4 regions of the Streptomyces sp. NPDC045955 genome follow, and region 4 is predicted to be linked to each of the others. Evidence: riboswitches for the same ligand, from Rfam matches in the RefSeq annotation. Region 4 holds a riboswitch; each other region holds the start of a gene.

Region 1 (5,819 bases), on a different contig from region 4:
CCTCCCCCGCCTGTGGTCGGTCTCGCACAAGCACGGGTACGTGACGACGTCCGACTTCGTGCGCGGCCGGTTCGGCTCCAAGGGCCTGTCGCTGGCGGTGGCCGTGACCGGCATCCTGGCCACGATGCCGTACATCGCGCTCCAACTGGTCGGCATCCAGGCCGTGCTGGACGTCATGGGCGTCGGCGGCGGCGAGAACACCAATTGGTTCATCAAGGACCTGCCCCTGCTGATCGCCTTCGGTGTGCTGGCGGCGTACACGTACTCGTCGGGTCTGCGGGCGCCGGCGCTGATCGCGTTCGTGAAGGACACCCTGATCTACATCGTCATCGCGGTGGCGATCATCTACATCCCGATCAAGCTGGGCGGCTTCGACGACATCTTCGCCAAGGCGGGCGACGCGTTCAGCCAGACCAACCCGGCGACGGGCGCGCCGCGCGGTGCGCTCGCGCCGCCGGAGGCGGGGCAGTGGACGTACGCCACGCTGGCGTTGGGCTCCGCGCTCGCGCTGTTCATGTACCCGCACTCGATCACGGCGACGCTGTCCTCGAAGAGCCGTGACGTGATCCGCCGCAACACCACGATCCTGCCGCTGTACTCGCTGATGCTGGGCCTGCTCGCACTGCTCGGCTTCATGGCGATCGCGGCCGGGATCAAGGTGCAGAACGGACAGCTGGCGATTCCGCAGCTGTTCGAGACCATGTTCCCCGACTGGTTCGCGGGCGTGGCCTTCGCGGCGATCGGCATCGGAGCCCTGGTCCCGGCGGCCATCATGTCCATCGCGGCCGCGAACCTCTTCACCCGCAACATCTACAAGGACTTCATCAAGCCCGACGCCACGCCCGCGCAGGAGACCAAGGTCTCCAAGCTGGTGTCGCTGCTGGTGAAGGTGGGCGCGCTGGCCTTCGTCCTCACCATGGACAAGACGGTCGCCATCAACTTCCAGCTACTGGGCGGCATCTGGATCCTGCAGACCTTCCCGGCCCTGGTGGGCGGCCTGTTCACCCGCTGGTTCCACCGCTGGGCGCTGCTCGCGGGCTGGGCGGTCGGCATGGTCTACGGAACGGTCGCCGCGTACGGCGTCGCCTCGCCGACCCAGAAGCACTTCGGCGGCTCCTCGAAGGAGATCCCGGGCATCGGCGAGATCGGCTACATCGGCCTCACGGCGTTCGTCCTGAACGTCGTCGTCACCGTCGTCCTGACCTTCGCCCTGAGGGCTCTGAAGGCCCCCGACGGCATCGACGAGACCAAGCCGGAGGACTACACGGCGGACGCGGGCGACCCCGGCGTCCAGGTGGAGCTTCCGCCGGCGACGGCGGGCACCTCGCACTGACTCGCAGGTGACAGCGGGCCGTCGGTGGAAAACCGGTGGCCCGTTGCCATACCCGTCCCGCACACTCGGACCATGGACATCCTCATCCGGCGGGTGAAGCCCGCCGAATACGACGCCCTCGGCGAGATCACCGCCCAGGCCTACCTGCGGGACGGCCTCCTCGACTTCGGGGAGAGCGACGGATACCTCGGCGAACTCAGGGACGTGGCCAAGCGGGCCGCCGCCGCGGACGTCCTGGTGGCCACCCAAGGCGAACACCTCCTCGGCGGCGTCACCTTCGTCCCCGCCGGCGGTCCCATGGCCGACATCGCCCGGCCCTCAGAAGCCGAGATACGGATGCTCGCCGTCGCCCACGAGGCCCGCGGCCGCGGCGCCGGAGAGGCCCTCGTCCGCGCCTGCGTCGACCGCGCCCGGGCGACGGACGGCTGCGTCCGCGTCGTCCTGTCGACACAGCGCACCATGCGCTCCGCCCACCGCATCTACGAACGCCTCGGCTTCGCCCGTACCCCGGAGCGCGACTGGAACCCCCTTCCGGAGCTCGCCGACATCACTCTCCTCACCTACGAGTTGACGCTGTGAAACCGTCGCGACACTACATCTAGGGGTGCTTTCGCCGCCCGGCACAAGATGTATGCTCATGCTCGCTGTCGCCGCAGGGGAATCCGGTGCGAATCCGGAACTGTCCCGCAACGGTGTACTTGTGCGTGTTCGCGCACAGGCTTCAGTCCGAGGACCTGCCGACAGCGCGCCCGGCCGCCCGGTCGGTGCGCCCTGACGTCCGGGCCTCGCGGAGTGGGCCGGTGGACGCGACGCCGCGTGCGTTCGCGCTGCCCCCTGCCCTCGCTGAGGCCCCGTGCCGAGCGAGGGAGAGCCCCACGTGACCATCGCGCCAGCCGATCCGGTCTCAGCCGCGGAAAAAGAGCACGACGGTCCCGGTGCCGCGCTGCTGCGGACCCTGACCGAGCTGACCGCCGACCTGCCCGACGCCGACCCGGGCCGGGTCGCCGCCGCCGCGCTGCGCGGCCGGTCCGCGCGGGCCGACCAGTCGGAGTTGCGCGAGCTGGCGACCGAGGCGGCCGCGGGCCTCATCTCCGAGGATCCCGCCTACTCCCGGCTGGCCGCGCGCCTGCTGACGATCGGGATCCGCGCCGAGGCCGCCTCGCAGGGCGTCACGTGCTTCACCGAGGCCGTGGCGGCCGGGCATCGGGAGGGCCTCATCGCCGACCGGACCGCCGAGTTCGTGCGCGTCCACGCCGCCCGTCTCGACGCCCTGATCGACACGGCCGCCGACGACCGCTTCGGCTACTTCGGCCTGCGTACCCTGCACAGCCGCTATCTGCTCCGGCACCCGATCACCCGCAAGGTGATCGAGACGCCCCAGCACTTCATGCTGCGCGTCGCCGCCGGTCTCGCCGAGGACGACACCCGCCGCTCAGTCGACGAAGTCGCCGCGCTCTACGGGCTGATGAGCCGGCTCGAGTACCTCCCCTCCTCCCCCACCCTCTTCAACTCCGGCACGCGGCACCCCCAGATGTCGTCCTGCTACCTCCTCGACTCCCCCAAGGACGAGCTGGACTCGATCTACGACCGCTACCACCAGGTGGCGCGGCTGTCGAAGCACGCCGGCGGCATCGGCATCGCGTACTCCCGCATCCGGGCCCGCGGTTCGCTGATCCGCGGCACGAACGGCCACTCCAACGGCATCGTCCCGTTCCTGAAGACCCTCGACGCCTCGGTCGCCGCCGTGAACCAGGGCGGCCGCCGCAAGGGCGCCGCCGCGGTCTACCTGGAGACCTGGCACTTGGACATCGAGGAGTTCCTGGAGTTGCGCGACAACACCGGTGAGGACGCCCGCCGCACGCACAACCTGAACCTCGCGCACTGGGTGCCCGACGAGTTCATGCGGCGTGTGAACGCCGACGCGCAGTGGTCGCTGTTCTCCCCGTCGGACGTGCCCGAGCTGGCCGACCTGTGGGGCGAGGAGTTCGACGCCGCGTACCGGGCCGCCGAAGCGAAGGGCCTGGCGAAGAAGACCCTGCCCGCCCGTGAGCTGTACGGCCGCATGATGCGCACCCTCGCGCAGACCGGCAACGGCTGGATGACCTTCAAGGACGCCGCCAACCGCACCGCCAACCAGACGGCCGAACCGGGCCACGTCGTCCACTCCTCCAACCTCTGCACGGAGATCCTGGAGGTCACCAGCGACGGGGAGACGGCGGTCTGCAACCTGGGGTCGGTCAACCTCGGCGCGCTCGTCGACCGGTCCGGCGGGGACATCGACTGGGAGCGGCTGGACGAGACCGTCCGCACGGCCGTGACGTTCCTCGACCGGGTCGTGGACATCAACTTCTACCCGACCGAGCAGGCAGGCCGTTCCAACGCCAGGTGGCGTCCGGTCGGCCTCGGGGTCATGGGTCTGCAGGACGTCTTCTTCAAGCTGCGCCTGCCCTTCGACTCACCGGAGGCCAAGGCGCTCTCCACCCGCATCGCCGAGCGGATCATGCTCGCCGCCTACGAGGCCTCCGCCGATCTCGCCGAGCGCAACGGCCCGTTGCCGGCCTGGGAGAAGACCCGTACGGCCAAGGGTGTGCTCCACCCCGACCACTACGACGTGGAGCTGACCTGGCCAAAGCGCTGGGCGGCCCTGCGCGAGCGCGTCGCCGCGACGGGCATGCGCAACTCCCTGCTCCTCGCCATCGCGCCGACGGCCACGATCGCCTCCATCGCGGGCGTGTACGAGTGCATCGAGCCGCAGGTGTCCAACCTGTTCAAGCGCGAGACGCTGTCCGGTGAGTTCCTCCAGGTCAACTCCTACCTGGTTCAGGAGCTGAAGCGGCTCGGCGTGTGGGACGCCCGCAGCCGGGAGGCCCTGCGCGAGGCCAACGGCTCGGTGCAGGACTTCACCTGGATCCCCGAGGACGTACGCGCCCTCTACCGCACGGCGTGGGAGATCCCGCAGCGCGGCCTGATCGACATGGCGGCGGCCAGGACCCCGTTCCTGGACCAGTCCCAGTCCCTGAACCTCTTCATGGAGACGCCGACCATCGGCAAGCTCTCCTCGATGTACGCCTACGCCTGGAAGTCCGGGCTGAAGACCACGTACTACCTGCGTTCGCGCCCGGCGACCCGCATCGCCCGCGCGGCCCAGGCCACCGTCCCCGTGCAGGCCACCCCGGACCCCGAAGCGGTCGCCTGCTCCCTGGAAAACCCCGAGTCCTGCGAAGCCTGCCAGTAATTCCCACCCGCCACCCGACCGCCACCCCTGGAGGACGGCGCTTCGCGCCGACTGTGATGACTCAGAACCTGCTCGACCCCGGCTTCGAGCTCACCCTGCGCCCGATGCGCTACCCGGACTTCTACGAGCGCTACCGGGACGCCATCAAGAACACCTGGACCGTGGAGGAGGTCGACCTCCACTCGGACGTCACCGACCTCGCCAAGCTCTCTCCCGCCGAGCAGCACCTGATCGGCAGGCTGGTCGCCTTCTTCGCCACGGGCGACTCGATCGTCGCGAACAACCTGGTGCTGACGCTGTACAAGCACATCAACTCCCCCGAGGCTCGGCTGTATCTGAGCCGGCAGCTCTTCGAGGAGGCCGTGCACGTCCAGTTCTATCTGACGCTCCTGGACACCTACCTCCCCGACCACGACGACCGGGCGGCGGCCTTCGCGGCCGTGGAGAACATCCCCTCCATCCGCGAGAAGGCAGGTTTCTGCTTCAAGTGGATGGACTCGGTGGACCAGCTCGACCGGCTGGAGACGCAGGCCGACCGCCGCCGTTTCCTGCTGAACCTGATCTGCTTCGCCGCGTGCATCGAGGGCCTGTTCTTCTACGGCGCCTTCGCGTACGTCTACTGGTTCCGCAGCCGGGGTCTGCTGCACGGTCTGGCCACCGGCACCAACTGGGTGTTCCGCGACGAGACGATGCACATGTCGTTCGCCTTCGACGTGGTCGACACCGTCCGCAAGGAGGAGCCGGAGCTGTTCGACGACCGGCTCCGGCAGGAGGTGACGGACATGCTCCGCGAGGCCGTCGAGGCCGAGCTGCAGTTCGCGCGCGACCTGTGCGGTGACGGCCTCCCGGGCATGAACACCGAGTCGATGCGGCAGTACCTGGAGTGCGTCGCCGACCAGCGGCTCACCCGCCTGGGCTTCGCTCCGGTCTACGGCTCCGAGAACCCCTTCTCCTTCATGGAGCTCCAGGGGGTTCAGGAGCTGACCAACTTCTTCGAGCGGCGGCCCTCCGCGTACCAGGTGGCGGTGGAGGGCACCGTCGACCTGGACGAGGACTTCTGAGGCCGCTCGCCTTCGCGGGCCTCCTGGGCCTCCCTGATCTGACGGTCGACGCGCCGGTCGCGGACGACACCGATCACTGACGGGAGGACCAGGAGGACCAGCATCCCGAGTACGAAGATCATTGCGATGAGTGTCTGTACCTGGTTCGTGTCCATGGACACCACTGTCGCGCCGATGACTCCTTACCGTC
Region 2 (5,819 bases), on a different contig from region 4:
GCCCGGCCGCGGGGGCGTCACGGCGGCCGCGCGGGGCCAGCGGGCGCTCGTGGTCGGCGACGTCCAGGGGCCAGGCGGACTTGGCGTGCCGCAGCACGACCAGGCGGCGTAGCGGGCCGGCGCCGGAGCGCTCCCTCATGAAGCGGCCCCCAGGTCGCGGGTGAGTTCGAGGCCGAGAAGCCGGTCGGCATAGGCGTACGTCTCGAACCGGGCGCCGTCCGGAAGGTCCCGCTCGTTCTCGACGTCCCGCAGCACGTCCAGCACCCGGGGCACGTCCAGATCGTCGTCCCAGGCGTCGCGCAACCGCCCGCGCACGTCGTCGGGCACGGGCCGGGAGGGCCGCCGGGCCCAGCGGGCGACCGCACCGCGCCAACGGGCGAGGGCGGCCTCGGCCTCACCGAGGACGTCCGCCTCCAGCCGGACGGGGGCGTTGTGGTGCCGGGTGAACAGGGCGAGACGCAGGACGGCGGGATCGACACCGCCCAGCGGGCCGGATCCCACCGACTGGCCGCGCGACGGGTCCGACGTCACCGGCTCACCGGCCGGCAGGCCCGGCTCGACCGGCCGGGCGGCCGGCGGGTTCGACATCGCCGACTCACCGGCCGACGGTTCCGGCGCGGTCGGCCGGCCGCTGGGCGGGCCGGGCTTCGCCGATTCGCCGACCGGCAGGCGCGATCCCGCCGACGCACCGACCGACGTGGCCGGTCCGCTCGTCTCGACGGGCGCCACAGCGATCCGCACCCCGTCAGGCGTCGCCCCACCCTCGGCCGTGACATGGACGACCTGGGCCTCGCCGAGTCCGGCGCTGACGTCGGGGCTGTCCTCGAAGGGGCGGATACCGAGGGCCGTTGCGTCCGCACGCAGCTCGGCCTGGCGGCGCCCGCCGGTCAGCAGGGCCCAGACCGGTGTGCCGCCGAGCTCCAGCGCCCGCACGAGCAGGTCCGCCACGAGCAGCACCCGCAGATCGGTCAGGCCGGAGCCGGGCGCATGCACCTCGACACGGGTCAGGCCCCGGCGGGCCGGGGCGGCGTCGACCGGCTCGCCGGTCCGGGCGTCGATGATGCGCAGCACGAGGCGAGCGTAGGCCGGGTGGGCGGGCACACGCAGGCAAGTGCGGTTTTTTCGGCCACCGTGGCGGGAACACCCCACCAATGGCGTGCCGGACGGACCAGTTCGCCGAGGCGGGAATCGCCTCACGACCGGCGCGCCGGTCGTGAGACCGCCTTGCGGGAACCACCCGCCGACGACACACCGTCGGGCCGGGACACCACCACACCGGAAACCGCCCGGCCGACGATGCACCCCTCGGGCCGGACCACCACGGCGTGAATCGCCCACCCACCCCGCCCGCCGCCCGGCCCCCTCAGCCCAGCGTCCCCAGAAACCGCACATGCGGCCGCTGCTCGGGGCCGTCACGCGTGACGGCAGAGCGCACGCCGTACACCTCGGCGATGAGTTCCTCCGTCAGGACCTCACCCGGAGCACCACCCGCCACGACCCGCCCCGCGCTCAGCACGACGACCTCGTCGCAGTACATCGCCGCGAGGTTGAGGTCGTGCAGGGCGACGACAGTGGTGACCGGCAGCCCGGTGACCAGGGCGAGCAGATCGAGCTGGGGTGGATGTCGAGGTGGTTCGTCGGCTCGTCCAGGAGGAGTTCGCGGGGTTCCTGGGCGAGCGCGCGGGCGATCTGCACCCGCTGGCGTTCGCCGCCCGAGAGGCTGTGCCAGGGCTGGTCGGCGCGGTCGGCGAGGCCGGCGCGCTCCAGGGCCTCGCGCACGGCCCGTTCGTCGTCCGCCGAGCCGGGCGTCCAGGCACGGCGGTGCGGCACGCGGCCCAGCCGTACGACGTCCACCACCGTCAGCTCGACCTGCGTGTCGGCCTGCTGCTCGACGACGGCGAGGCGGCGGGCGACGGTGCGGCGGGGCAGGTCGCCCAACGGCGTGCCGTCGAGGGTGACGACTCCGGCGGTCGGCGTGAGCAACCCCGCCAGCAGCCTCAGCAGCGTGGACTTGCCGGAGCCGTTCGGGCCGAGGACGCCGACGGTGGAACCGGCCTCGGGCGCGAGCACGTGCTCCCCCGCCGCGTACGGCCGCGGGGGCCGCCAGCAGGTCTTCGGACTCGGGTTCGTCCGGTGCGGAGCGCCTTCCCGGACGTCACACGCGACGTCCAGTGGCCGAGGCCCCGCCCGTCCCCCTCACCGCTGCGCGTCAGTTGCGGATTCGCACCGGATTCCCTGACCCACGTACATGGGTTCGACTGGCCTCGGCAAGCTATCACGGAGGGCGCGGGGGAATCACCGCGCGCCGTACGGCGTTGTGCGGACAACAGTTCTTCCGCGACTCTCCAGGAGGCCGCCGGTGTACGGCGACGAGGCAACGGTCCGCAGGATCCTCACGGAGCTCGGCGACACCTGGGCCGTGGTGGGCCTGTCGTCGAACCGGCAGCGGGCGGCGTACGGCGTCGCCGCCGTGCTCCAGCGTTTCGGCAAGCGCGTCGTGCCCGTGCATCCGAAGGCGGAGACGGTGCACGGCGAGCAGGGGTACGCCAGTCTCGCGGACATCCCTTTCGACGTGGACGTCGTGGACGTGTTCGTGAACAGCGATCTCGCCGGAGCGGTGGCGGACGAGGCGGTCGCCAAGGGCGCCGAGGGCGTCTGGTTCCAGCTCGGCGTCATCGACGAGGCGGCGTACGACCGGACCCGCGCCGCGGGCCTGGAGATGGTGATGGACCGCTGCCCGGCGATCGAGATCCCACGACTTCCTCTTCGCCGCGTACAGAATTCCTGAAGCGCTTTCCAGGAAACGCCCGCGCCCGGTCAAGGCTGTACAACGCGCCTTCTGCCGTCGGCTGACCGATTCCTAACCTGAGGCCTCTTGCTCGCAGAACTCACCGAGTTCTTCTATGAGAGGCCCCTGATTCATGGTGAGCGTCGACCAGGCAGCAGCGGGGGTAAAAGGGGGTCCCGGCGGATTGCGCCGGGACGTCGGACTGATCGGGCTCATGTGGGCGTCGGTCGGTTCCATCATCGGCTCCGGGTGGTTGTACGGAGCCGAGAAGGCGGTCGTGGCGGCCGGCCCCGCGGCCGTTCTGTCGTGGCTGATCGGCACGGTCGCGATCGTGCTGCTGGCCCTGGTGCACGCGGAACTCGGCGGCATGTTCCCGGTCGCGGGCGGCACGGCGCGGTATCCGCACTACGCGTTCGGCGGACTGGCCGGCATGTCCTTCGGCTGGTTCTCCTGGCTCCAGGCGGCGACCGTGGCACCGATCGAGGTCGAGGCCATGATCGGCTATGCCGGGCACTGGCACTGGGCGCAGGGCTTCCAGCACGCCAAGGACGGGACGCTGACGACGAGCGGGTTCGTCGTCGCCGTGCTCCTCATGGCCGTGTTCGTCGTGATCAACTTCCTCGGTGTGCGGCTCCTGGCGCACACCAACAGCGCCGCCACCTGGTGGAAAGTGGCCGTGCCGCTGGCCGCGATCTTCATCATCGCGGCGGGCAACTTCCACCCGGGCAACTTCACCGAGCACGGCTTCGCCCCGTTCGGCGCCCATGGCGTGCTGAGCGCCGTCAGTTCCAGCGGCATCATCTTCGCCCTGCTGGGCTTCGAGCAGGCGATCCAGCTGGCGGGCGAGAGCCGCGACCCGGCCCGTGACCTGCCCCGTGCGACGCTCGGCTCGGTCGCCATCGGAGCCGCGATCTACGTCCTGCTGCAGATCGTCTTCATCGCCGCCCTGCCGCTGGCCACCTTCGCGCACGGCTGGACCAAGCTCGACTACCCCGGTCTCAGCGGCCCTTGGGCGGGGCTGGCCACCCTGCTGGGGCTCGGCTGGCTGAGCGTGGTGCTGTATCTGGACGCGGTCGTCTCCCCCGGCGGCACCGGCCTGATCTACACCACCGCCACCTCCCGCGTCTCCTACGGTCTGGCCCGCAACGGCTACGCGCCGAAGATCTTCACGCGCACCGACGCGCGCGGCGTGCCGTGGTTCGGGCTGATCGTCTCGTTCGTGACCGGCGTGGTCTGCTTCCTGCCGTTCCCGAGCTGGCAGCAGCTGGTCGGCTTCATCACCTCGGCGAGCGTGCTGATGTACGCGGGTGCCCCGCTGGCGTACGGCGTCTTCGCCGACCGGCTGCCGCACCGCGCCCGGCCCTACCGGCTGCCCGGCGGGAACGTCGTCTCCCCGCTGTCGTTCGTGGTGGCCAACCTCATCATCTACTGGTCGACCTGGGACACGCTGTGGCGGCTGGGTGTGGCCATCGTCCTCGGCTACGTCCTGCTCGGCGGATACGCCTGGTACGCCACCCGCAAGGGCCTGCCCGACGCACCCCGGCTCGACTGGAGGGCCGCCCAGTGGCTGCCCGTCTATCTGCTGGGCATGGGCGTCATCTCCTGGCAGGGCGGCTTCGGCGGCCAGGGACACATCGGACTGTGGTGGGACATCGCGCTCATCACGGTGTTCTCCCTGGCGATCTACTACTGGGCCCGGGCGTCGGCGTCCCGGCCGGAGGAGATCGAGCGGAGCATCGAGGAGGTGGCCGTCACCGAGGTGGCCGTCCACTGACGGCCCGACCCGGTCAGTCGCCGAGGGCCGTACGGACACCGTCGATCGACGGCACGTCCGTACGGCCCCGCGCCGATACGCAGGCCACGGCACGCCGCAGGGCCCGGTGGAGCAGCAGCGGAGCCTCCGGTCCCAGGACGTCGAGCAGCGGGATGACGGCGTTCTCCAGCATCGCCGTCACCATGGCCCAGGCATCCGCGGTCCGGTCGTACAGCAGCCGCAGCGCCGTCCCGGGAGACCTGCCCAGCAGGATGGCGAACAGCTCGCGCAGCACCTCATCACGCTCCACGCGTTCCCAGGGACTGCCGGAGAGGGCGAGCGTCCGCTCCAGCAGGTCCTCCGCGTCGACCAGGCCGGCCGTGGCCGGGGACCGGGCCAGTTGCAGCAACGTCACCACGTGCTGGGCGGGTTCGGCCCGCTCCGCCGCGGCCACGACGTCGGCGCACAGCGCGGCCACGGCCGGATCGCCCGCACCATGGATCTCGGCCGTGCGGGCCACCAGCGCCGCCACGGCCGGAAGCCTCGGCGAGTCCAGCAGCGGTCGCACCCGTGCGGCGCCGGCCTTCGGGCCGAGGAGAGCCACGTCCACGTAGGCCGCGTACAGGTCGTCCTCCAGGACCGGCGGGGACTCGACGGCCGGGGGCGCGCCGGACGCGGTCGCGAGGCGCTCGTTGACGATGGCCGGGGCGAGCATCACACCGGTGAGCAGCGGCCCGTGGACGTCCAGGGGCATCCGGAGCAGTGACCGGTGCGTGTGGGCGAACGGCGGGTAGGGCTGCCGGCCGTTCATCACGTCGAACGCGTAGCGGCGGGAGGCGTCGGCACCGAAGGCGAAGTGGAACATGGACAGCAGGTACGGAGTGCCGTCGGCGCCGAGGAAGGCCATGGCCGGGTCGGCCTCCCACGGCAGGAGCCGCACCGCGGCCTCGAATCTGCTGCGGTGGTCGGGGCGCACATAGGCCAGTGGCCCGTCCTGCTGCTGCGGCAGGTTCCACTCGTACCGGGGTATCGCGGCGTACGCCTGTCCGAACTCGGCCCACAGCCGGTCGGCCGCCGCCCGGTCCGCTCCGGCGGCGGCGGTCCCGAAGAGCCCGGCGAGTCCGACGACCCGCTCGCCGGGATCGGTCAGGGCGTGCACGAGCGTGCGGGCGCGGTCCAGGTCCCGTACGGCGAGGGCCTCGGCGAAGCAGCGGATCGTACGGGCCCAGGAGTACGGGTGGCCGACCGACCAGGTGCTGGGCGTCATGGCGCGCAGGA
Region 3 (5,819 bases), on a different contig from region 4:
CGGTGATCAGTCGCCCGTCGAACTCCGGGATCGCCACCTGCATCGCGGCGTCCATGGGGGACAGGGCGGCGTCGGACGCCTCCCAGGCGCTCCGTGAGGACGTCAGGCACAGCCCCTGCAGCACCGGGATGTTCAGCTCGGCGAGGGCGCCGATGTCCCAGGACTCCTCGTCACCGCCCGCCGAGGCCTGCGAGGCGTGGGTGCCGCCGGCGGCGAGGACGGTGGCGACGAGGGCGTCCGCCCGGCCGAGGATCTCGTACAGCCCCGCGTCGGCCCCGCGCAGCGAACCGCAGTACACGGGAAGCGCGTTGGCGCCCCGCGCCTCGATCGCGTCGCACAGCGTGTCCACGAAGGCGGTGTTGCCGCTCAGCTCGTGCGCCCGGTAGAAGAGCACGCCGACGGTCGGCCGGCCCTCGACCCGCGCGCGCTCGCCCCGGACGCCGTACTCCGGCATCCGCTCGGGCGCGGCGAACCCCTCGCCCGTGAGCAGCACGGTGTCGGACAGGAACCGCGCCAGCTCGGCGAGGTTGGCCGGTCCGCCCGCCACGAGGTACTTCAGCGCCTCCGCGACGACACCGGCCGGCACCGACGACTCGGCCATCAGCTCCGCGTCGGGCACCGCCTCGCCGCCCAGCAGCACGGTCGGGACGCCGGAGGCCTTCAGCGCGGCGAGCCCGTCCTCCCAGGCCCGCTTGCCGCCGAGCAGCCGTACGACGGCGATGTCCGCGCCGTCGAGGAGAGCCGGAAGCTCCTCCCGGACGTCCACGCGGGTCGGGTTGCCGATCCGGTACGAGGCACCGGAGGCGGCCCGGGCCGCCAGCAGGTCCGTATCGGCGGTCGACAACAACAACACAGTGCTCATGCGGGTGCTCCCGGTGGAATGAAGGGCAGTCCTCGCGGCGCGCCCGACTCGATGAGCCGCCACAGCGCGTCCGTGTCCGCGTGCTGTTCGATCAGGTCGCCGAGCCGGTCGAGCTGCTCCTCGCGCAGCGCGGCGAACGAGGTGTCCGGCGCCGGTACGAAGCGGCGCCCCGCGGCGGCCGCCACCTCGCGCAGGAAGGCCCGCCGGAACCCGTCCGACTCCAGCGAGCCGTGCCAGTGCGTGCCCCAGGTCTGGCCGACCCGGCAGCCGTCCAGGAAGGCTGCGCCTCCCTGGACGTCGGCGACGCCGTGATGGATCTCGTAGCCCTCCACGCGCTCCCCGAGAGCCTCGCCCTCCGGCCGCGTCAGGGTCTTCTCGCGGGCGAACCGCACCCGCACGGGCAGGACCCCGAGCCCCCCGACATGGCCCCGGCGGCTCTCGACGTCGTCCTCGATGTGCTCGCCGAGGATCTGGAAGCCGCCGCAGATCCCGAGGACGGGTCGCTGCTCGGCGGCCCTGCGGACCAGGGCCTCGGCGAGCCCCCGCTCGTGCAGCCACTCCAGCGCACGGACGGTTCCCCGGGTCCCGGGCACGATGACGAGGTCGGCGTCGGCGAGTTCCTCCGGCCGGTCCACGAACCGCACGACGACACCGGGTTCGGCGGCCAGCGCGTCGACGTCCGTGAAGTTGGACATCAGCGGAACGGCACAGACGGCGACACGCAGCACGTCCTCGCCGACCGGCGGGGCGACGACGGACTCGCGGACCGTTCCCCGCAGGGAGACGCGCAGCCCGTCCTCCTCGTCGATCCCGAGACCGTGGCGGAAGGGCAGGACGCCGTACGTACGCCGCCCGGTGAGGCCCTGGAGCATGTCGAGCCCCGGCTCCAGCAGGGAGACGTCCCCCCGGAACTTGTTGACGAGGAACCCGGCGACGCAACTCTGGTCCTCGCGCGACAGCAGCGCGACCGTCCCGAAGAACGAGGCGAAGACACCGCCCCGGTCGATGTCGCCGACGACGAGCACGGGGAGCCCGGCGTTGCGGGCGATCCCCATGTTGACGATGTCGGTCCGCCGCAGGTTGATCTCGGCGGGACTGCCCGCCCCCTCACAGATCACCGCGTCATACGTGCCCCGCAACTGCTCCAGGCAGTCCAGCACGGTACCGAGCAGCTTCTGCTGGCGTCCGCCGTGGTACCCGCGTGCGCTGAGCTCCCCGACCGGCTTGCCCAGCAGCACGACCTGACTGCTGCTCTCGCCGCCGGGCTTGAGCAGCACCGGGTTCATCAGCGCGGTCGGCTCGACGCGGCAGGCCTGCGCCTGCATGGCCTGCGCCCGCCCGATCTCGGCCCCCTCCTTCGTCACGAACGAATTGAGGGACATGTTCTGCGCCTTGAAGGGCGCGACCTTGACGCCCTGCCGCACCAGCCACCGGCAGATCCCGGCCGTCACGACGCTCTTGCCGGCGTCGGAGGTGGTACCGGCGACGAGAAGCCCACCGCCCGTCATGACGTACTCCCTTTCGCGATGCGGCGCGCGGCGGCACAGACGCCGAGCGCGAGCCAGCCGACACGCCTGGACAGCCGTACGGCCCGTTCGATGTCCCGGGTGGCGACGGCCCGCCCGGCCCCGTTGAGCACGGGCCGGTGCTCGACGCGCCCGCCGTACGACAGGGTCCCGCCCAGCCGCACCCCGAGCGCCCCGGCGAACGAGGCCTCCACGGGCCCGGCGTTGGGGCTCGGATGCCGGTCGGCGTCGGCACGCCAGGCCCTGACCGCTCCCCGTGGGTCGTCTCCTGCCAGGGCCGCGAGCACGGCGGTCAGCCGGGCCCCCGGCCAGCCCGCGAGATCGTCCAGCCGCGCGGAGGCCCACCCGTAGCGCCGGTATCGGGCCGACTTGTGCCCGACCATGGCGTCGAGGGTGTTGACGGCCCGGAACCCGAGGAGCCCCGGCACACCGCCGACGGCCCCCCACACGAGCGCCCCCACGACCGCGTCGGAGGTGTTCTCGGCGACGGACTCGACCACGGCCCGGGCGATCCCGTCGGCGTCGAGCGCCTGCGGATCCCGCCCGCACAGATGCGGCAGCCGCGCCCGGGCGCCTTCGACGTCCCCCACCTCCAGGGCACGCCCGACGGCTCGTGCCTCCCGCGCGAGCGAAGTCCCCCCGACCACGGCCCAGGTGGCGGCACCGGTCAGCGCGACGGACGCGACGGCGGAGTCCCGCACGGCGCGCGCGGCGACGCCCCCGAGCGCGACGGCTCCTCCGGCGCACACCACGGTGTGCAGCGCGCCCCATCCCCGGTGGTCCCGCCACAGCACCCGTTCCACGGCGCCCGCGGCCCGCCCGAACACGGCGACCGGATGCCCCCGGCGCGGATCGCCGAGCAGCAGGTCACCGATCAGACCGGCGGCGGCGCCGTACGCGAAGACGCGACCGGCACCCATGGGCTCAGCCGGCCGCAGGGGCGGGCAGGGGTGGGGTACTGAACCTCGATCGGCAGCCGCGCATGGCGATATGTCCTCACTCAGGGTGTCCACGCCCTGGTTCGACTAGACCGGCGGTGAGAGTTCCTGGCTCCCGGGGATTGCTACCCCGGTGACAGTGGCGGGACCGCGCCGGACTTCCACCGGCTTCCTCTCCTGCCGCCGTTAATGGCCCCGGCAGTCCACCACGGCCGGGATCAGTCGTCAACTTGCCGTTGACCTGCGAGGGGAGAGTGTGCAGAAGCCCACACCGCGCCCCTGCCACACGACGACCGGGCGGGACAGGACGGAAGTCCTGTCCCGCCCGGCGGGAACCTCGTGCGGTCAGGCCGTCAGGCCACGATCAGATAGATCCCGTACCCCACAGCCGCCGCGCACGCCGCGAAGCACGCGTACGCGCCCGTCACCGCGAGCCCCGCGGACCCGCCGGCAGCCACCGCCCGTTCGCGGCGGGACAGGCCGGTGATGCCGAGGGTGAACAGGCCCACCAGGGCCACGGTGACCACGAGGCTGACGCCGAAGACGGAACCGAGGGCGGCCCAGTCGATTTTCATGGCAGAGGTTCTCCTTGTAACCGAGTGGGCGGGATCAGACCGGGGTGGTCGTGGTGGAGGGCCGGCGTTCGGCCGGGGCCGGGGCCGCCGGTGCCGGGATCGTGGCACTCGGCTCGTCCGTGGCCGCGCCACCCGTGGGCGGCGGCGTCACCGCGGCCATCGCCGTGGTCACCACACCGGCCGGCTCCGCCTCGTCGGTGTCGTTGACGTTGGTGTGGTCGACGACCTGACGCCGCGAGAGCTTCCAGATCGCCGCGCTGGAGGCGACGAGGAAGACGGCCACCACCGCGGTGCCCCAGCTGCCGAAGCCGGTGACGTACTCGGCGAGCGCGCCCACCAGGGCCGCCGCCGGCAGCGTCAGGCCCCAGGCGACGAACATCCGCGTCGCCGTCGACCAGCGGACGACACCGCCCTTGCGGCCGAGCCCGGCGCCCATCACCGAGCCGGAGACGGAGTGGGTGGTGGAGAGGGAGAAGCCGATGTGCGAGGAGGCCAGGATGACCGTGGCCGCGCTGGTCTGGGCGGCGAAGCCCTGCTGCGGCTGGAGGTCGGTCAGGCCCTTGCCCATGGTGCGGATGATGCGCCAGCCGCCGAGGTACGTGCCGAGCGCGATGGCGAGACCCGCCGAGAGGATGACCCAGGTGGGCGGGTCGGAGTCGGGGGCGACGGCGCCGCCGGCCACCAGGGCGAGGGTGATGACACCCATCGTCTTCTGGGCGTCGTTCGTGCCGTGGGCCAGCGAGACCAGGCCCGCGGAGGCGATCTGGCCGGCCCGGTAGCCCTTCTCGGAGGCCTTGCCGTCGGCCTTCTTGCCGAGGGAGTACGTCAGCCGGGTCGCGAGCATCGCCGCGATGCCCGCGACCAGCGGGGCGGCGATCGCCGGGATCAGGACCTTGGTGACCAGCACGTCGCCGTGGACCGCGCCGACGCCCGCCGAGGCGATCGTGGCGCCGATCAGGCCGCCCATCAGGGCGTGCGAGGAACTCGACGGCAGGCCGACCAGCCAGGTCAGCAGGTTCCAGAGGATCGCTCCGACCAGGGCGGCGAAGATGACCTCGGGACGGATGCCGGTCTCGTCGACGAGACCTTTGGAGATCGTGTTGGCGACTTCCACCGACAGGAAGGCGCCGACCAGGTTGAGGACGGCGGACATGGCGACGGCGACCTTGGGCCGCATGGCGCCCGTGGAAATGGTCGTGGCCATCGCGTTCGCCGTGTCGTGGAAACCGTTCGTGAAATCGAACGCGAGTGCGGTTACCACCACAATCGCGAGGATCAGCGAGAAGCTTTCCATTTACCCAGGCAATCGTTCGAGGTCATTGGCTCGTCGAACGTAGGTAATCCGAGTGAACGGAAGATGAACTGAGGGGGGCGCGGGGGTGTCCGTGGTCGAGGCTTTCGCGTCCCGGCCGGGGGCGGGGTGGTATGCACCTTTTCGTATACACGGCTTCCGGCCTGAAGTGGACCCGCCCGACGGCGCGTTGGGGGCCCGCCTGGCAGGATCGCCGCATGGCTGAGCAGCGAGGCGACGGGCGGGACACACGAGACGTGGGGGAGTCGCGGCGCAGGAGCGTGCGCCCTGAGGAGGCGCGCGCCTGGGAGGAACTCGTCACGACCGCCCGCCGGACCGTCTCCGACGGACTCGTCGTCGGCACGTCCGGGAACGTCTCGGTGCGCGTCGGGGACACGGTCCTGGTCACGCCCTCGGGCGTCCCCTACGACCGGCTGGAGCCGGACGACGTGACGGGCGTCGACCTCGACGGCCGGCAGGTCCTCGGCACGCTCGTCCCGACCAGCGAGCTGCCCATGCACCTCGCGGTCTACCGCACGACCGGCGCCCGTGCCGTCGTCCACACCCACGCCGTGCACGCGACGGCCGTATCGACGCTCGTGAGCGAGCTGCCACTGATCCACTACA
Region 4 (5,819 bases):
AGGGACCGCCAGGCCGCGGCCCGCGTGGTGTGCCCGAGCCGGGCGGCCTGCGCGTCACGGACCCGGCGCACGGAGTCCAGCAGCAGGAAGCTCATCCGGTACGTCACGAGCGCCACGTCGACGACCGGCGCGGGCACCCCGGCCCGGACCAGCCGCGGCAGCAGGTCGGACATGGGCGTGGTGAACGCGAACAGCAGCACCCCCAGGGAGGCCGCCGAGGTGCGCAGCAGCAACTCCCCGGCCCGGACCGGCCCGTCATCGGCGAGGGAGACGAAGCCGCCCGGCCCGCCGACCTGCACGAGGAGCGTCAGCGCGCCGGTCACGCAGAAGCCCAGCGGCACCCGGTAGGCGCGCCACAGCCGGAGCCAGGGCACGCCCGCCGGACCCAGCAGCACCACCAGGGCGGCCAGCAGCACCAGAGCCGCCCCCGGCCAGGGCGGCAGCGAGATCGCCAGGAGGGTCAGACCCAGCCCGAGCACGGCCTTGTCCACGGGATGGCGGCGGCGCCAGCGACTGCTGTGCGCGGCCGCGTCGATCGGCAGCACGCGGCTCAGGCCCCTTCGGCCGTGGACTCCTCGGCGGCACTGTCCACCGGGTTCCCGGAGTCCCGCTCCCGCTCCAGCGCCCGTCGTTCACCCTGCCGCCTGCCCCGGCGCAGTCCGAAGTAGTAGGCGAGGACACCGGAGCCGAGGGCCGCCTGGAGGGAGAACAGCGCCGACTCGATCTCACCGGACGGCGGTTCGTACAGGGGCGAGAACCAGGGCTTGTAGTCCGGCTCGATCTCGGTGATCGCCGTCTCCGCCTCGCCGTCGGAGCCCGTGAACGGTTCCTTCTTGTGGTCGCCGAGGCCGAGCGCGAGCGGCAGCACGGCGAGCGCGGCCACGGCGAGCAGCAGCAGGAGGTTGATCTTCGTGTTCCTGCTCATCGGGCCACCTCCTGGGTCTCGCTCCGGGACTGCTTGTCGGCGACGAGCACACCCAGCCGGGTCAGTTCGCCCTTGCTGGACTGCACCAGCAGCCGCATCACGAGCACCGTCAGCAGTCCCTCGCTCACCGCGAGCGGGATCTGGGTGACGGCGAAGATGGAGCCGAACTTGCCGAGCGCGCCCAGGAACCCGCTGCCCGGGTCGGGGAACGCGAGCGCCAGCTGCACGCTGGTGACGCAGTAGGTGGACAGGTCGGCGACGAACGCGGCGGAGAACACGGCCACCATCAGCGGCACGTCGTAGCGGCGCAGCAGCCGGTACACCGCGTAGCCCGCCCAGGGGCCGGCGATCGCCATGGAGAAGACGTTGGCGCCGAGCGTGGTCAGACCGCCGTGCGCGAGCAGCAGCGCCTGGAACAGCAGGGTGATGGTGCCCAGCACGGCCATGGCGGGCGGCCGGAACAGGATGGCCCCCAGGCCCGTGCCGGTGGGATGGGAGCAACTGCCGGTGACGGACGGCAGTTTCAGCGCGGACAGGACGAACGTGAAGGCGCCGGAGGCGCCCAGGAGCAGGGTGCTCTCGGGGTGCTCGCGCACCTCACGGGTGAGCGACCGGACTCCGTGGAGGACGAACGGCGCGGACGCGACGCCCCAGGCGACGGCGTGCGCCGGAGGAAGGAAACCCTCGGCGATGTGCATGGCTCAGCAGACCCTCTCCAGCACCTCGTGGATGGTTGACGTGCCTTGGCCGGTCTCCTGGCTCACGGGTCCCACCGCCCGTACTCCGCCTTCCCGGGTCCGTGAGGACCCAGTGGCTGCCCGCTGGGGCTGGAGCCGGACTTCCCGATCACAGTGGCGAGGGCCGCACCGGCATCACACCGGATTTCCCGTTCACCAAGGCGTGGTGACAGTAATGCCGAGATAAGGGCCATGACAAGCCAGCCGAGGGGCGTGCGAGGGGGCGCGTGAAGGGGCGACCGCTCGCACACCGGCGCGGGAGGGCTCAGTCGTCACCCTCGTCGCCCTCGTCCTCCCCGTTCTCCCCGGACCGCGAGGGCTGTTCCTGCCGGGGCTTGTCCGCCTTCTCCGGCGGGCTGCTGCTCGTCTCCTGCGCCGGACTCGCGGGGCCGGTCGTCGCCTCGGCGGGCGCCGGGGAATCGGGTGCCGTGGTGGAGGGGGTGACATCGGCCACGGTGCCGGCGGCCGGAGTCGTGTCGGCCGCCGGTGCGGAGGCCAGGGGGTCGGCGGGGTCGGCTGAGTCGCCGGGCGAGGGGGCGGCCGGGCTGCTCGCGGACGGGGACGCGTCGGGTTCCGTGCCCTCGTTCGCGGTGTCGTCGGGCGAGAACCACTGCATGCCGGCGAGCATCGCGGCGAGGAAGACGGCCGCCGCGGCCACCACCGCGGCCGTTCTCCGGTGGTGACCGAGACCGCTGCGGGGCGCGGCGCGCCGGGAACGCCCGCCCGGGGCGGTGCGGGACCCCGTGGGCAGTGCGTGCGTGGCCCTGGCGCCGGTGTCGGCTGCCGCGTACGGTCCCGGCCCGGAGGACGGCACCGCTGACGCCGCGTACGGCCCGGTCGCGGCGGTCGGCGCCGGGGACGCCGCGTACGGCCCGCTCCCGGAGGCCGGCACCGGCGACACCGCCTCCGGCAGCGGCTCGGGCAGCCCCCGCCAGGCGCCGCCGGCGAACCACTCGGCGGCCTGCTGCGCCGTGGGCCGGTCCTCGGGCTGCTTGGCGAGCAGGGCGAGGAGGTAGCTCTCGAAGGCCGGCGGCAGACCGGTGACACCGAGTTCCCGGGGCGGTACGGGGGCGTTGTCGAGATGCTGGTGCAGGAGCGCGACGGCGGTGTCGGCCTGGAACGGCGGGCGGCCGCTGAGGAGCTGGTAGAGCACGCACCCCAGGGAGTACATGTCGGAGGCGGGACCCGCGGGCCGGCCCAGGGCCCGTTCGGGCGCGAGGTAGAGGCCGGTGCCGACGATCTGGCCGGTGGCGGTGAGCGCGGCGCCCGGGTCGTCGAGGAAGCGCGCGATGCCGAAGTCGCCGATCTTGAGGGTGCCGCCCGCGTCCAGCAGGAGGTTGGCGGGTTTGACGTCCCGGTGCACGATGCCCTGCTGGTGCGCGGCGGCGAGTCCGGCGGCGGCCTGCGCGGCGAGTCGGGCCACCTGCTCGGCGGGGAGCGGGCCGGAGGCGGACAGCACCCGGGCGAGGCTGTCGCCCTCGACCAGCTCCATCACCAGGTACAGCCGGTTGTCGTACTCGCCGAAGTCCAGGACCCCGACCACGTTGGGGTGGTTGAGACGACCGGCCGTCTGCGCCTCCAGACGGAATCGGGAGGCCGCCGTGGCATCGGTGTCCTGAGGCAGCAGCAGCTTGACGGCCACCGCTCTGGCGAGCGTCTCGTCGTACGCACGCCAGACCTCTCCCATTCCGCCGCGCCCGATCTCAACGTCCAGCCGGTAGCGGCCCGCTAGCAGCACTCGTCCTCGTCCTATGTTCGTGGGAAGGTTCTCGCCGCAGGCCGCAACTCTCCGCGTCGGAGCGGGGGTTGGTGGGGGGTGCCGCAGCCGACCCAGGATACTGGCGCCGCGTGACCGCCATTCCCACTCGGTGCGGTGCCGTGGGACGGCACGGTCCCGGAATCGGGCTTCCCCGCGTCTCAGCGTGCCGTCAGGCCGCCGCGCCCGCCCCCTGCGCCCGCTCCTCCCGGCGCGGCAGCAGCGCCACCGCCAGGGCGGGTACGGTCGCGAGGGCCAGCCAGGGCACGGCGGCCGGGAGACCCGCGTCGAGCAGGGAGCCGGTGGCCGCGCTGCCGGCGAGGACGATCAGGCCCGAGACCGACGACAGCGCACCCATGTAGAGGCCGATCCGGCCTTCCTCGGCGAGGTCGGGCACCCAGGCGCGGGCGGCGGGGACGACCAGCATCTGCCCCACGGTGAGCAGCACGACGAAGCCCGCGGCCGGCAGCAGCCCGGCGGTACCCGTCCAGCCGGCGGGTCGCGCCGCGGCGACCACCGCGAAACCGGACGCGATCAGCAGCAGCCCGGCGGTCATGGAGCGGCGCAGGTCGAGCCGGCCGCCCGCCCAGCGGGTCACGGGCAGCTGAGCGAACACCACCAGCACCGAGGACAGGGCGAACAGCCAGGACAGCGGCGCCTGGGAGCCCGCCGCACGCTGCACCTCGTCCGGCAGGGCCAGATACAGCTGGTTGTAGGCGAGCAGGTACGTGCCGTACGCGCAGCACAGCGCCAGGAAGCGGCGGTTGCGCAGCAGCACGCGCGCCCCGCCCTGCTCCAGGTTCCGGACCCGGCCGGGGATGTGCTGCGGCATCAGCCACACGTGCCCGGCCAGGACGAGCACGAACACGGCGGCACCCGCGAGGCACGCGGTGCGGAAGTCGACGGCGAGCAGCAGCGCGCCGAGCAGCGGTCCGACGAAGGCCCCGGCCTGGCCCGCCACGCTGAACAGGGCCAGGAGGCTGGTGCGAGAGCCGTGTCCTTCCTCCTCCCAGACCACCGCCTGACGGGCCACCTCGGACTCCACGGCGGGCGAGAAGAGGGCGGCGGCGAAGCCGATCACCAGCACGGCCCCGATCACGGCCCAGCTCGCCTCCGCGTACCCGAGCCACGCGAACCCGGCGATCCGCAGCACGCAGCCGGCCAGCACGACCGGGCGTACGCCGTAACGGTCGACGAGCGCGCCGCCCACCACGAACAGCCCCTGCTGGCTGAAGGTGCGCAGACCGAGCACGAACCCGACCAGCCAGCCCGCCATGCCGATCGCGGTGCCGAGGTGCTCGGCGAGGAACGGCAGCACGGCGAAGAAGCCGATGTTGAAGGCGAGTTGGGTCAGGATCAGCAGCCGCAGCAGCGGGGACAGCTCCTGCCAGAGCCGCCAGGTGCTCTGGCGCGAGGCCCTGGGCGCCGCGCCGTCGGGTGTCCCGTCGCCGGACGCAGGGGCGGCCCGGCGGGCCAGGACGCGGGATATGAGGCCTGTCATCGTTCTTCTCCCGGTGAGAGGGACGCGGGGGTCAGCAGGGCGTCGTCATGGTTCGGCCGCTGACGCGGGGCGGGCACGACCCGGTCGCCGGGCGGCTGCTCCGGGCTGCCGGCCCGCCCGCGCCGCCAGGGCGGTCGTACGCCGCCGGCGGCCGTCACCGCGAGGGCACCGAGCAGGGCGAGTACGGCGGCGGGGAAGAGGACGGCCCACGGGGCGCGCTCGGCGTATGGCTGGTTCTCGGCGAGCAGCAGACCCCACTCGGGGGACGGCGGCTGCGCGCCCAGGCCCAGGAAGCCGAGCGCAGCGAGGCTCAGCGCCACGCCGGGCAGCCGCAGCAGGGCGTGCCGGGTCACCGGTGGCAGCACGGCGGGCAGCAGTTCGTGCCGGAGGAGGTACCACCGCCCGGCGCCGAGCGCACGGGTGGCGGCCAGATGGGTGGTCGCACGCTCCTGACGCAGCAGGGAGGACGTGTGCGCGGCCAGGGGGGACCAGGCCACGACGCCGACGGCGAGGGCGGGCGCCCAGGGGCCGCTGCCCGTGATGCCCGTGACGAGGAGCCCGGCCAGGACGGGCGGCACGGCACTGACGGTGTCGACCAGCGGCCCCGACAACCGCGGCAGCAGCCCCAGCAGCAGCCCGGCGACGAGGGCGGCGGCACTCACCGCGAGCGCCGTGCCGAGGGTGTTCAGCGCGCCGTGGGCGACCCGGGCGAGGACGTCCCGGCCCAGCGCGTCCGTCCCGAACGGGTGTGCCGCGGAGGGGCCTTGCAGCCGGGCGAGGGTGTCCAGGGCGAGCGCGTCGCGCGGCAGGCCGAGGCCGACGACGGTGGCGAGCAGCGCCCCGTACAGCAGGGGCAGCGCGCGGGGTGCGGGCGCGGCCGGTCGGTGCAGGGAGCGCAGG

The links. Region 4 has a riboswitch for cobalamin ahead of AC07F0_RS20370 (energy-coupling factor ABC transporter permease). Riboswitches for the same ligand answer to the same signal wherever they lie in the genome.
Region 1: it holds a riboswitch for cobalamin, as region 4 does, so the genes downstream of both, AC07F0_RS24755 (ribonucleoside-diphosphate reductase subunit alpha) here and AC07F0_RS20370 (energy-coupling factor ABC transporter permease) in region 4, are expected to answer to the same signal.
Region 2: it holds a riboswitch for cobalamin, as region 4 does, so the genes downstream of both, AC07F0_RS34375 (ABC transporter ATP-binding protein) here and AC07F0_RS20370 (energy-coupling factor ABC transporter permease) in region 4, are expected to answer to the same signal.
Region 3: it holds a riboswitch for cobalamin, as region 4 does, so the genes downstream of both, AC07F0_RS15565 (cobalamin biosynthesis protein) here and AC07F0_RS20370 (energy-coupling factor ABC transporter permease) in region 4, are expected to answer to the same signal.

The regions. Positions count from the first base shown of each region.
Region 1 is NZ_JBWKKY010000012.1:65,766-71,584, reverse strand. It holds gene mctP (monocarboxylate uptake permease MctP) at 1-1,333, shown strand, start outside; gene AC07F0_RS24760 (GNAT family N-acetyltransferase) at 1,406-1,912, shown strand; cobalamin riboswitch at 1,965-2,089, shown strand; gene AC07F0_RS24755 (ribonucleoside-diphosphate reductase subunit alpha) at 2,211-4,568, shown strand; gene AC07F0_RS24750 (ribonucleotide-diphosphate reductase subunit beta) at 4,625-5,629, shown strand.
Region 2 is NZ_JBWKKY010000024.1:84,606-90,424, reverse strand. It holds gene AC07F0_RS34385 (SixA phosphatase family protein) at 1-139, opposite strand, end outside; gene AC07F0_RS34380 (hypothetical protein) at 136-1,071, opposite strand; partial or broken gene AC07F0_RS34375 (ABC transporter ATP-binding protein) at 1,364-2,067, opposite strand; cobalamin riboswitch at 2,103-2,263, opposite strand; gene AC07F0_RS34370 (CoA-binding protein) at 2,360-2,788, shown strand; gene AC07F0_RS34365 (APC family permease) at 2,922-4,562, shown strand; gene AC07F0_RS34360 (hypothetical protein) at 4,576-5,819, opposite strand, start outside.
Region 3 is NZ_JBWKKY010000006.1:392,281-398,099, forward strand. It holds gene cobN (cobaltochelatase subunit CobN) at 1-862, opposite strand, end outside; gene AC07F0_RS15560 (cobyric acid synthase) at 859-2,370, opposite strand; gene AC07F0_RS15565 (cobalamin biosynthesis protein) at 2,367-3,308, opposite strand; cobalamin riboswitch at 3,410-3,549, opposite strand; gene AC07F0_RS15570 (hypothetical protein) at 3,680-3,901, opposite strand; gene AC07F0_RS15575 (inorganic phosphate transporter) at 3,936-5,195, opposite strand; gene AC07F0_RS15580 (class II aldolase/adducin family protein) at 5,411-5,819, shown strand, end outside.
Region 4 is NZ_JBWKKY010000009.1:149,429-155,247, reverse strand. It holds gene cbiQ (cobalt ECF transporter T component CbiQ) at 1-545, opposite strand, end outside; gene AC07F0_RS20375 (energy-coupling factor ABC transporter substrate-binding protein) at 551-925, opposite strand; gene AC07F0_RS20370 (energy-coupling factor ABC transporter permease) at 922-1,623, opposite strand; cobalamin riboswitch at 1,654-1,838, opposite strand; gene AC07F0_RS20365 (serine/threonine-protein kinase) at 1,928-3,400, opposite strand; gene AC07F0_RS20360 (MDR family MFS transporter) at 3,591-4,919, opposite strand; gene AC07F0_RS20355 (ABC transporter permease subunit) at 4,916-5,819, opposite strand, start outside.